Regions from separate parts of the Rhizobium sp. SRDI943 genome, predicted to be linked through region 2. Evidence: riboswitches for the same ligand, from Rfam matches in the RefSeq annotation. Region 2 holds a riboswitch; each other region holds the start of a gene.
What was found. Region 2 has a riboswitch for cobalamin ahead of cobU (bifunctional adenosylcobinamide kinase/adenosylcobinamide-phosphate guanylyltransferase). Riboswitches for the same ligand answer to the same signal wherever they lie in the genome.
Positions count from the first base shown of each region.

Region 1: linked by a shared signal. The riboswitch ahead of AC245Y_RS17980 (CbtB domain-containing protein) and the one ahead of cobU (bifunctional adenosylcobinamide kinase/adenosylcobinamide-phosphate guanylyltransferase) in region 2 are both predicted to bind cobalamin.
Region 3: linked by a shared signal. The riboswitch ahead of nrdH (glutaredoxin-like protein NrdH) and the one ahead of cobU (bifunctional adenosylcobinamide kinase/adenosylcobinamide-phosphate guanylyltransferase) in region 2 are both predicted to bind cobalamin.
Region 4: linked by a shared signal. The riboswitch ahead of bluB (5,6-dimethylbenzimidazole synthase) and the one ahead of cobU (bifunctional adenosylcobinamide kinase/adenosylcobinamide-phosphate guanylyltransferase) in region 2 are both predicted to bind cobalamin.

Region 1 covers NZ_CM172787.1:3,529,878-3,532,055, reverse strand. Annotated here, with positions in the region: gene AC245Y_RS17990 (putative bifunctional diguanylate cyclase/phosphodiesterase) at 1-104, opposite strand, end outside; gene AC245Y_RS17985 (histidine phosphatase family protein) at 562-1,116, opposite strand; adenosylcobalamin (AdoCbl) riboswitch at 1,194-1,336, shown strand; gene AC245Y_RS17980 (CbtB domain-containing protein) at 1,350-1,559, shown strand; gene AC245Y_RS17975 (CbtA family protein) at 1,586-2,178, shown strand, end outside.
Region 2 covers NZ_CM172787.1:2,410,191-2,412,368, reverse strand. Annotated here, with positions in the region: gene AC245Y_RS12465 (chloride channel protein) at 1-67, opposite strand, end outside; cobalamin riboswitch at 327-723, shown strand; gene cobU (bifunctional adenosylcobinamide kinase/adenosylcobinamide-phosphate guanylyltransferase) at 1,101-1,610, shown strand; gene cobW (cobalamin biosynthesis protein CobW) at 1,615-2,178, shown strand, end outside.
Region 3 covers NZ_CM172787.1:3,883,833-3,886,010, reverse strand. Annotated here, with positions in the region: gene AC245Y_RS19620 (heavy metal translocating P-type ATPase) at 1-273, shown strand, start outside; cobalamin riboswitch at 438-663, shown strand; gene nrdH (glutaredoxin-like protein NrdH) at 945-1,166, shown strand; gene nrdI (class Ib ribonucleoside-diphosphate reductase assembly flavoprotein NrdI) at 1,176-1,589, shown strand; gene nrdE (class 1b ribonucleoside-diphosphate reductase subunit alpha) at 1,628-2,178, shown strand, end outside.
Region 4 covers NZ_CM172787.1:2,246,229-2,248,406, reverse strand. Annotated here, with positions in the region: gene AC245Y_RS11650 (MFS transporter) at 1-62, opposite strand, end outside; gene AC245Y_RS11645 (LysR family transcriptional regulator) at 211-1,122, shown strand; cobalamin riboswitch at 1,121-1,308, shown strand; gene bluB (5,6-dimethylbenzimidazole synthase) at 1,351-2,037, shown strand.

The DNA.
Region 1 (2,178 bases), 1.1 Mb from region 2:
CTGTCGTCGAGCTGTAGCAGCGTGCCGAGAAGCCAGAGGGTCACTCCAGACACCACGATCGACACGCATTGCCGTCCGGCCCTGCTTTGGAAAAACACCGGCATTATGCCTTCTCCATCTCCACCTTCGCGGAAATATCACGAAAGTCTGAAATGTTTGTTGAAACCAGAAGGCGAATTATCAGAGGCGGCAGCCTGTTGCTGTGCCGCAGAGAGACCCGACGGGGCCTGTGGGGAACTAGGGCGTCGTTATCAGCGCGATCGCCTTCGTGGTTCGGGAGACCGGCTGATGCGGGAAAAGAACGAAGGCGAGCGTGCTAATGCATCGCTCGCCCTTTCTCGTGCTTCAGGCGGTGACGATCAGCAGCGGAACGCTGAAGATGAGACCGACCAGAACCGTGACTGTGGCGACACGCATAAAACGCAGGCGTCGCGTGCGCTCGCCACTCCAATCATATGTCATTCTTCCATCTCCTTGGGACAAGGAAGTAGTCCCCGCAAAGCCGGGTTCAACATAGATGACGCGATTTGCTTGTGCAAAGCTGGATAAGATCAGCAGTCTCTAATGCTGGAAGCGCAGAGACCAGCGCTGTCCGTTGCTGGTCATGCGGATGACGGAAAGCGGCTCGACGTCGCTCAGCCAGAAGGAGGAGAGCGGCGCCTGCAGTACATGCACGATCGCTGCCCGGATGACGGCCGCGTGGCTAACGGCGATCACATGGCCGCCGAGGCTCGATTGCTCATCCATCCAGCCGGCGATGCGCGTGCGCAGATCAACAAGGCTCTCGCCGCCATGCGGGGCCGCTTCCGGATCGCTCATCCACCCCACGAGGTTCTCCGGCTCTTCGGTCCCGATGGCCGCGATCGACCTGCCGGCCCAGCGGCCATGGTCGCAGTCGCAAAGCGCCTGATCTATTTGGGCTTCGAGGCGGAGCGCATCGGCAGTCTGACGGGCGCGCAAGGCGGGGCTCGTGACAATAAGGTCGGCGCGGGGCAGAGCGATCATCCTGCCGGCCTCCTCCACTGCCTTGTCCTCCAGCGGTTCGTCGAGCGGGAACAGGGCCTTGCGGCTTGCCGCCGTCGCGCCATGGCAGATCCAGGTGAGGCGCGTGTTCACAGCCGTTCTTGCCTCCCGGAATGCGGCGACAGCGTCCTTCGCCGGCTTGTGAAGTTTCGTTGACAGTCTCTTCGGCGTGCAGATATAACCGTGCTGTTGCGGGTTTGGAAGCCGGTGTAAGTCCGGCGCGGTCGCGCCACTGTGACCAGCGTGTCGAAAGCTCTTCGCGCTGGAAGTCAGACCCTACTGCACGAGCACTCTTTCGACTGAACGCGTCATTCCCGGAGGAATACATGTCTGACACCACTTTCGCGCCCGTAGCAGTACCGGCGCCGATCCCTGTAGGAGAGATCCTGCCCTGGGCGATCTTCGGCGGCCTGCTGATGCTCATCGTCCTCTATTTCGTCGGCACCGAGGAAGGCGCGATGGCGCTGTTCAACGGCATGTATGTGCACGAATTCGTGCATGACGGCCGCCATCTCCTCGGCTTTCCCTGCCACTAAAGCGCTTCGCGATCGGAGTTCCTGACATGGTTGGAAACCTTCTGCTTCGCGGCATGCTCGCGGGCCTGATTGCCGGCATCCTCGTTTTCGCTTTCGCCCATATTTTCGGCGAGCCGCTGGTCGATGCGGCGATCGCTTTCGAGGAGGCAAGTGCCCAAGCAGCCGGCGAGGCTGCCGAACCCGAAATCGTCAGCCGCGCCACACAGGCCGGTCTTGGCCTTTTCACCGGCGTCATGGCCTACAGCGTCGCCGTCGGTGGGCTCTTCGCGCTCGCTTTCGCTTTCGTGCAAGGCCGCTTCAGCAGCCTTTCGCCGCGCGGTACCTCGGCCGTCATCGCCATCGCCGCCTTCGTGGCGGTCGTGCTTGTTCCCAGCATCAAATATCCCGCCACTCCGCCGGCGGTCGGCAATCCCGACACGATCGGCGTCAGGACCGAACTGTTCTTCCTGATGATCGTCGTTTCGCTTGCCGCGCTCATTGCCGCGGTGGCGCTGTCACGTCGTCTCTCCGGGCGCTTCGGTCCCTGGAACGGCGCGACTATCGCCGGCGTTGCCTATCTCGTCTTCATCGGCCTCGTGCTCTCTCTGCTGCCGCCGATCAACGAGGTGCCGGAGAACTT
Region 2 (2,178 bases):
GCAGGCGTCCCGGATCGAAGAAAACACGCAGCGCGCGGAAACGGCGCCGATCCAATTTCATAAGCATGGCTAGACAACTAGGCGGGGAGAGGCCCGGTCAAGGGCGGAGATGGTCGGGCACTCCGCTTGCGACGCAATTGCGGCGAAAAGCCGGCGCGCGGGATAAATATTTATGACGTAAGTCTCTGATAAAAGACGATATTTTAGGTAGAGTAAGTCGTGTTGGCGTGGCAACGCCTCGTAGCCGGTGATCGAGCGGCCGCCAAGGCCGGTTGACTTCACCCCTGCGCTTGCCTAACCATCCCGATAACGGATGGTCGACTGACCATCCTGACATAACGGATGGTTCCGGATCGGTGTTACGCCCTTCCGGATGAAAAGGGAATGTGACGGGGCGGACCCAAGCCGGGCGCCTTCATCACAGCCGACCCCGCGACTGTAGAGCGGTCAGGGTCTTCCATCCGGCATCAAGCCCTTCCGGCTCGGAGCCTGCAATCGTGCGGGCGGGCGGGATGGGCGACATGCCGGGAAAGCCACTGGATATGCATGGTGATCAACCGGGGTCGGACGCCTCTCAAGTCTACGAATCGTCCACCTTTTCACTGATGCAGCCGGGAAGGCGAGGATGATCCGCTGGCACGATCAGGGCGACCGGTTTCCGGTCTGCCCCGATCGCGGCCGATAACCGCGAGCCAGGAGACCTGCCATGCGTGCCGGGCGAGAAGCCCACACCTGGGCACTATGCCCGTTGCCAGCACGGAGGTTGTCTTGGCTGAACGATTGAATTCGGCGCGGCCTGGTGCAGCGCGCGCGACGCCTCCAAGCAGTGCTGCAAGAGGTGTGCTTTCGGCCGTTTATGTCGAATGCTGGATCCCCCCCTCTGTCCTGCCGGACATCTCCCCCACAAGGAGGGAGATCGGCAAGCAGCACGACCGTCGTCCCACATCAATTGTTTGGAGAAAAGCTCTCGGCGATTCAATCTCTCCCCTTGTGGGGGAGATGTCCGGCAGGACAGAGGGGGGTGTCACACCCTCAGTAGCCGAGAAAGGTGCACTCGGAACAAGCCACGGCTACGCACTCTCCCTGAGAGGCGTTTGAGCATGACTGCCACCTTCATCCTCGGCGGCGCACGTTCCGGCAAATCCCGCTTCGCCGAAGACCTCGTGACGGCAAGTGGCCTCGATCGCCACTACCTTGCCACCGGCCGTGCCTGGGACGAGGAGATGCAGGCGCGCATCACGCAACACAAGGCCGATCGCGGTCCGTCCTGGACGACGCATGAAGAGCCGCTCGACCTCGTCGGCAAGCTCGCCGCCATCGATGGCGAAGGGCGCATCGTGTTGATCGATTGCCTGACGCTCTGGGTCACCAATCTGATGATGGAGGAGCGGAACATGGCGGCGGAATTTGCCGCACTTGCCGATTTTCTGCTCGGCGCGAAGGCGCGGCTCGTTTTCGTTTCCAACGAGGTCGGTCTCGGCATCGTGCCCGACAATCGCATGGCGCGGGATTTTCGCGATCATGCCGGCCGCTTGCACCAATCGATCGCGGCGAAGGCCGCCGAAGTTTATTTCATCGCGGCAGGTCTGTCGCTGAAAATGAAGGGTTAAGTCCATGAACCAGCAGAAGATTCCCGCAACCGTCATCACCGGCTTTCTCGGCGCCGGCAAGACCACGATGATCCGCAACCTGCTCACCAATGCCGGCGGTAAGAAGATTGCGTTGATCATCAACGAATTCGGCGATCTCGGCGTCGACGGCGACGTGCTGAAGGGCTGCGGTGCGGAGAATTGCACCGAGGACGACATCATCGAGCTGACCAACGGCTGCATCTGCTGCACCGTTGCGGACGATTTCATTCCGACGATGACCAAGCTGCTCGAGCGCGAACAGCGGCCCGACCATATCGTCATCGAGACTTCTGGCCTTGCCCTGCCGCAGCCGCTGGTCGCCGCCTTCAACTGGCCCGACATTCGTACCCAGGTGACCGTCGACGGTGTGATCACGGTGGTCGACAGCGCCGCTGTTGCCGCCGGCCGCTTCGCCGACGACCATGATGCCGTCGATGCGCGCCGCGCCGAGGATGAATCGCTCGATCACGAAAGCCCGATCGAGGAGCTGTTCGAGGATCAACTGACCTGTGCCGACCTCATCGTGCTCAACAAGACCGACCTGATC
Region 3 (2,178 bases), 1.5 Mb from region 2:
GCTATGGGCGGCGGCACCGATGTGGCGCTGGAGACGGCGGATGCCGCCGTGCTGCACGGACGCGTTGGCGACGTGGCGCGGATGATCGAACTTTCCAAACGCACGATGCGCAACATCCTGCAGAATATCACCATCGCACTCGGGCTAAAGGCGGTGTTTCTGGTGACGACGATCGCCGGCATTACCGGGCTCTGGCCAGCGATCCTCGCCGATACCGGCGCCACCGTGCTGGTGACGATCAACGCGCTCAGGCTGCTTCGAATAAAAATATGAATGTCGTTTCGGGGAGCCGGCTTCTGCCGGCTCTTTTCTGACGGGTTCTCCACAGCGCTTTTCCGTTAACGCTTCGTTATCCACATCATACACAGTCACGGCGATTCGCTGCCGCCATTGCTGCGCTGCCACAACAACTTGTTGACGTCATCAGCGATTCGCGTACCATATCTAGTGTTCGAGGTTCCGTCGATTCGTGAGGATCGGCGGCTAAGACGGGAATACGGTGCGTTTCGCCATCATGGCGCGGCAATGCCGGAGCTGCCCCCGCAACTGTAAGCGGCGAGCAACTGTCCGATTTCAGGTCACTGGAGCATGATGCTCCGGGAAGGCTGGGGCAGGGTGCTTTGACCCGTGAGCCAGGAGACCTGCCTCGAACGAAACGTCCACGGGCGGGGTGTCCGGAAGGTCGCGTTGCATGGCTGCGGGGAATCTCCGCATCGCGTTTCGCAGGCCCGAGCCTCCGCCCCCGAAACCTTCGCATTGAGCCACTTCGGGGTGAAGTCATGTCAGTATCTCAGTTCAGGCCGCCACCCGCTAGAGGTAGAGGGCGGATCACGCCCAGCGGCTGAACGAGCCGCATCGCTGCAAAATACAGAGTGTTTTCGACGGATATCGCGAGATTTCCGATCGATGTCCTGCGTCCCAATCGCGTCGTCACGAGGAATATCATGACCATCACCGTCTACAGCAAGCCTGCCTGCGTCCAATGCACTGCCACCTACCGCGCCCTCGACCGGTTGGGCGTCGATTATGACATCGTCGATATTTCGCAGAATGCCGAAGCGCTCGATCGGGTCCGCAGCCTCGGCTACATGCAGGCGCCCGTCGTCATCGCCGGCGAGCAGCATTGGGCCGGCTTCCGTCCCGACATGATCAGCGCACTTTCCTGAGGAAAGGCGATGGCTCTGATCGTCTATTATTCCAGCCGGTCCGAGAACACCCATCGGTTCGTCGCCAAGCTCGGACTGCGCGCGGCGCGCATTCCGCCAAATGGCGCAGACGCGTTCCATATCCGCGAACCCTTCGTGCTGATCGTGCCGACCTATAGCGGCGACGGCGGCAAGGGCGCCGTTCCCAAGCAGGTGATCCGTTTCCTCAACGATACGGAAAACCGAGGACACATCCGCGGCGTGATTGCCGCGGGCAACAGCAATTTCGGCGAAACATACGGGCTCGCCGGCGACGTGATCTCAAAGAAGTGCCAGGTGCCTTACCTCTACAGGTTCGAACTGCTGGGCACAGAAGCGGATGTCGCCAACGTCAAACACGGAATGGAACGGTTTTGGACACGGGAATTCTCGAACGCCCTTTGAAAGCAGCGGAAACGCTCGACTACCACGCGCTGAATGCGATGCTGAACCTCTATGACGATCAGGGGCGGATCCAGCTCGACAAGGATCGAATGGCGGCCAAGCAGTATTTCCTGCAGCATGTGAACCAGAACACGGTGTTCTTTCACAATCTCCGGGAAAAGCTCGATTACCTCGTGACCGAGGGCTATTACGAGCAGGAGGTTCTCGACCAGTATTCCTTCAATTTCGTGCGGGATCTGTTCGACCAGGCCTATGCCAAGAAGTTCCGTTTCCCGACCTTCCTCGGCGCCTTCAAATATTACACCAGCTATACGCTGAAGACCTTCGACGGAAAGCGCTATCTCGAGCGCTATGAGGACCGCATCTGCATGGTGGCCCTGGCCTTGGCGCGCGGCGACGAGAGCCTTGCCCGCGACATGGTCGACGAGATCATTTCCGGCCGCTTCCAGCCGGCGACGCCGACCTTCCTCAATGCCGGTAAGAAGCAGCGCGGCGAACTGGTTTCCTGCTTCCTGCTGCGCGTCGAGGACAATATGGAATCGATCGGCCGGTCGATCAATTCGGCGCTGCAATTGTCGAAGCGCGGCGG
Region 4 (2,178 bases), 160 kb from region 2:
CAAGCAGCTGCCAAGGCGACGATGCCCTGCAGCCTGGATGAGATGATGGAAGCGGGTGACATGGTTATCCTTTCAGCACGGGATGAGCGACGGCGAAATCCCGATGACAGGTGAAATCGATGCGCTGCCGGGAGCCACCATAATCGTCACTTGACCATAACTGAATTGGATGATTTTCTATTTCAGAAACAACAATTTTGGATGATTGATATGACGATGCTCGATGTGGATGCGGTCCGGGCGTTCGTGACTATTGCCGAGCTGCAGAGCTTCACCCGCGCCGCTGAGGCGTTAGGCAGCACCCAGGCCGCAATTAGCGTCAAGTTGAAGCGGTTGGAGGAGCGGCTCGGCCACAGGCTGATCGAGCGGACCCCGCGTTTGGTGCGCCTGTCGGCGCAGGGCGCGGTCTTTCTTCAATCCGCGCGGGATTTCATCGGCGCTCATGATCGTGCGGTCGCAGCTCTTTCCTCGACAAGCCGGCACTTCACGCTCGGCATAGCCGCGCATGTGGCGGGGCCGGAGGTTCCGACGATTCTGGCGCGTCTCAGCGCTCACGATCCAGGGCTGACGATCGAGGTGCGGCTCGACAATTCTCGAGTGTTGCTCGATGCATTCGATCGCGGTGAGCTGGATGCGGCGATCATTCGCCGGGAGGAGGACCGGCGTGACGGCGAGGTGCTGGGGCCGGAGCATTTCGGGTGGTTCGCGGCACCGCAGTTCGAGTATCGCCGCGGCGAGCCGCTGCGTCTTGCTGCGCTGTCACCGTCCTGTGGCGTCCACAACATCGCCACCCACGCGCTCGATGGTGCAGGAATCGCGTGGAACGAGGTTTTCCTCGGCGGGGGCTCGCTGGTGATGACGGCGGCGGTGTCGGCTGGACTTGCGGTCGCGGCATTCTCCCACCGTCTTGCGCCGGTGGGCTCGATTGAAGTGAGTCAGCGCTTCAGCCTGCCGCCGCTGCCCTCGTCGGAGATTGTCCTGCATTCGACACTAACGGATGCAAGATCGCGCTCGGCGCTCAGAACGCTGGCTGCGGCGTTCAGGGAACATCGCGCCGCTGCCAAACCGAACGCGGCTTCAACGCCACATCGGGTCCAGCTTGCCGCCGCGCCGGTTTCCTGAAATAGATGCGCCGTCAGGTGCCCGCCGGTAAGGCGGGAGAATCGGGAATCCGGTGCAAGACCGGAACGTGCCCAACGCTGTAAGGCCGACGCCTGCCGCTTCATCACGCCACTGGCTTTTCGCCGGGAAGGCTGCGGCAGACGGATGACGCCGAGTCAGAAGACCGGCCTGGCAAGATAGACCGATCCGCGCGGACGGCGGGGCGGTCGCGTTGTTTGGGATTTGACGATGCGACCCTTTGATGAGGATGCCCTTTCGGCGGCATCCGGTTTTTCCTTGATCGAACGCGAGGCCGTCTATCACGCGATCATGACGCGGCGTGACGTTCGCAGTCAGTTCCTCCCCGACCCTTTGCCCGACGATGTCGTGAAGCGGTTGCTGACGGCAGCGCATCACGCGCCGTCGGTTGGTTTCATGCAGCCGTGGAATTTCATTCTGGTGAAAAGCCCAACTGTGCGGGCGCGCGTCCGGGACGCCTTTGCGAGCGCCAACGAGGAGGCGGCGCAGATGTTTGCCGGCGAGCGGCGGCAGGCCTACCGCGCCCTCAAGCTCGAAGGCATCGTGGAGGCGCCGCTCGGCATATGCGTGACCTGCGATCCCACGCGTAGTGGCAGCGTGGTGCTGGGGCGCACCCACAATCCGAAGATGGATTCATATTCGACCGTCTGCGCCATCCAGAATCTCTGGCTGGCGGCGCGGGCGGAAGGGGTCGGCATCGGTTGGGTCAGCATTTTTCGCGAAGGCGATCTAAAGAGCATTCTCGGCATACCCGAGCATATCGAGGTGGTCGCCTGGCTCTGTGCCGGTTTCGTCGACCGGCTCTATGACGAGCCGGAACTCTCCGTCAAAGGCTGGCGGCAGCGGCTACCGCTCGAGGAACTCGTCTTTCATGATGGATGGGGACTGAACGCCTAGGGCAGTGCGGTGGAGCATCGCCTCAATCGCACAGTCACGCCATTGACAGTCAAGGTGAGCAAACCGGTATCGCCGACGCCGTGCGAGGCCGAGATGTCTTTATTCCTGACCGTCATATCGATACGCTGAAGGCGAAGTCCC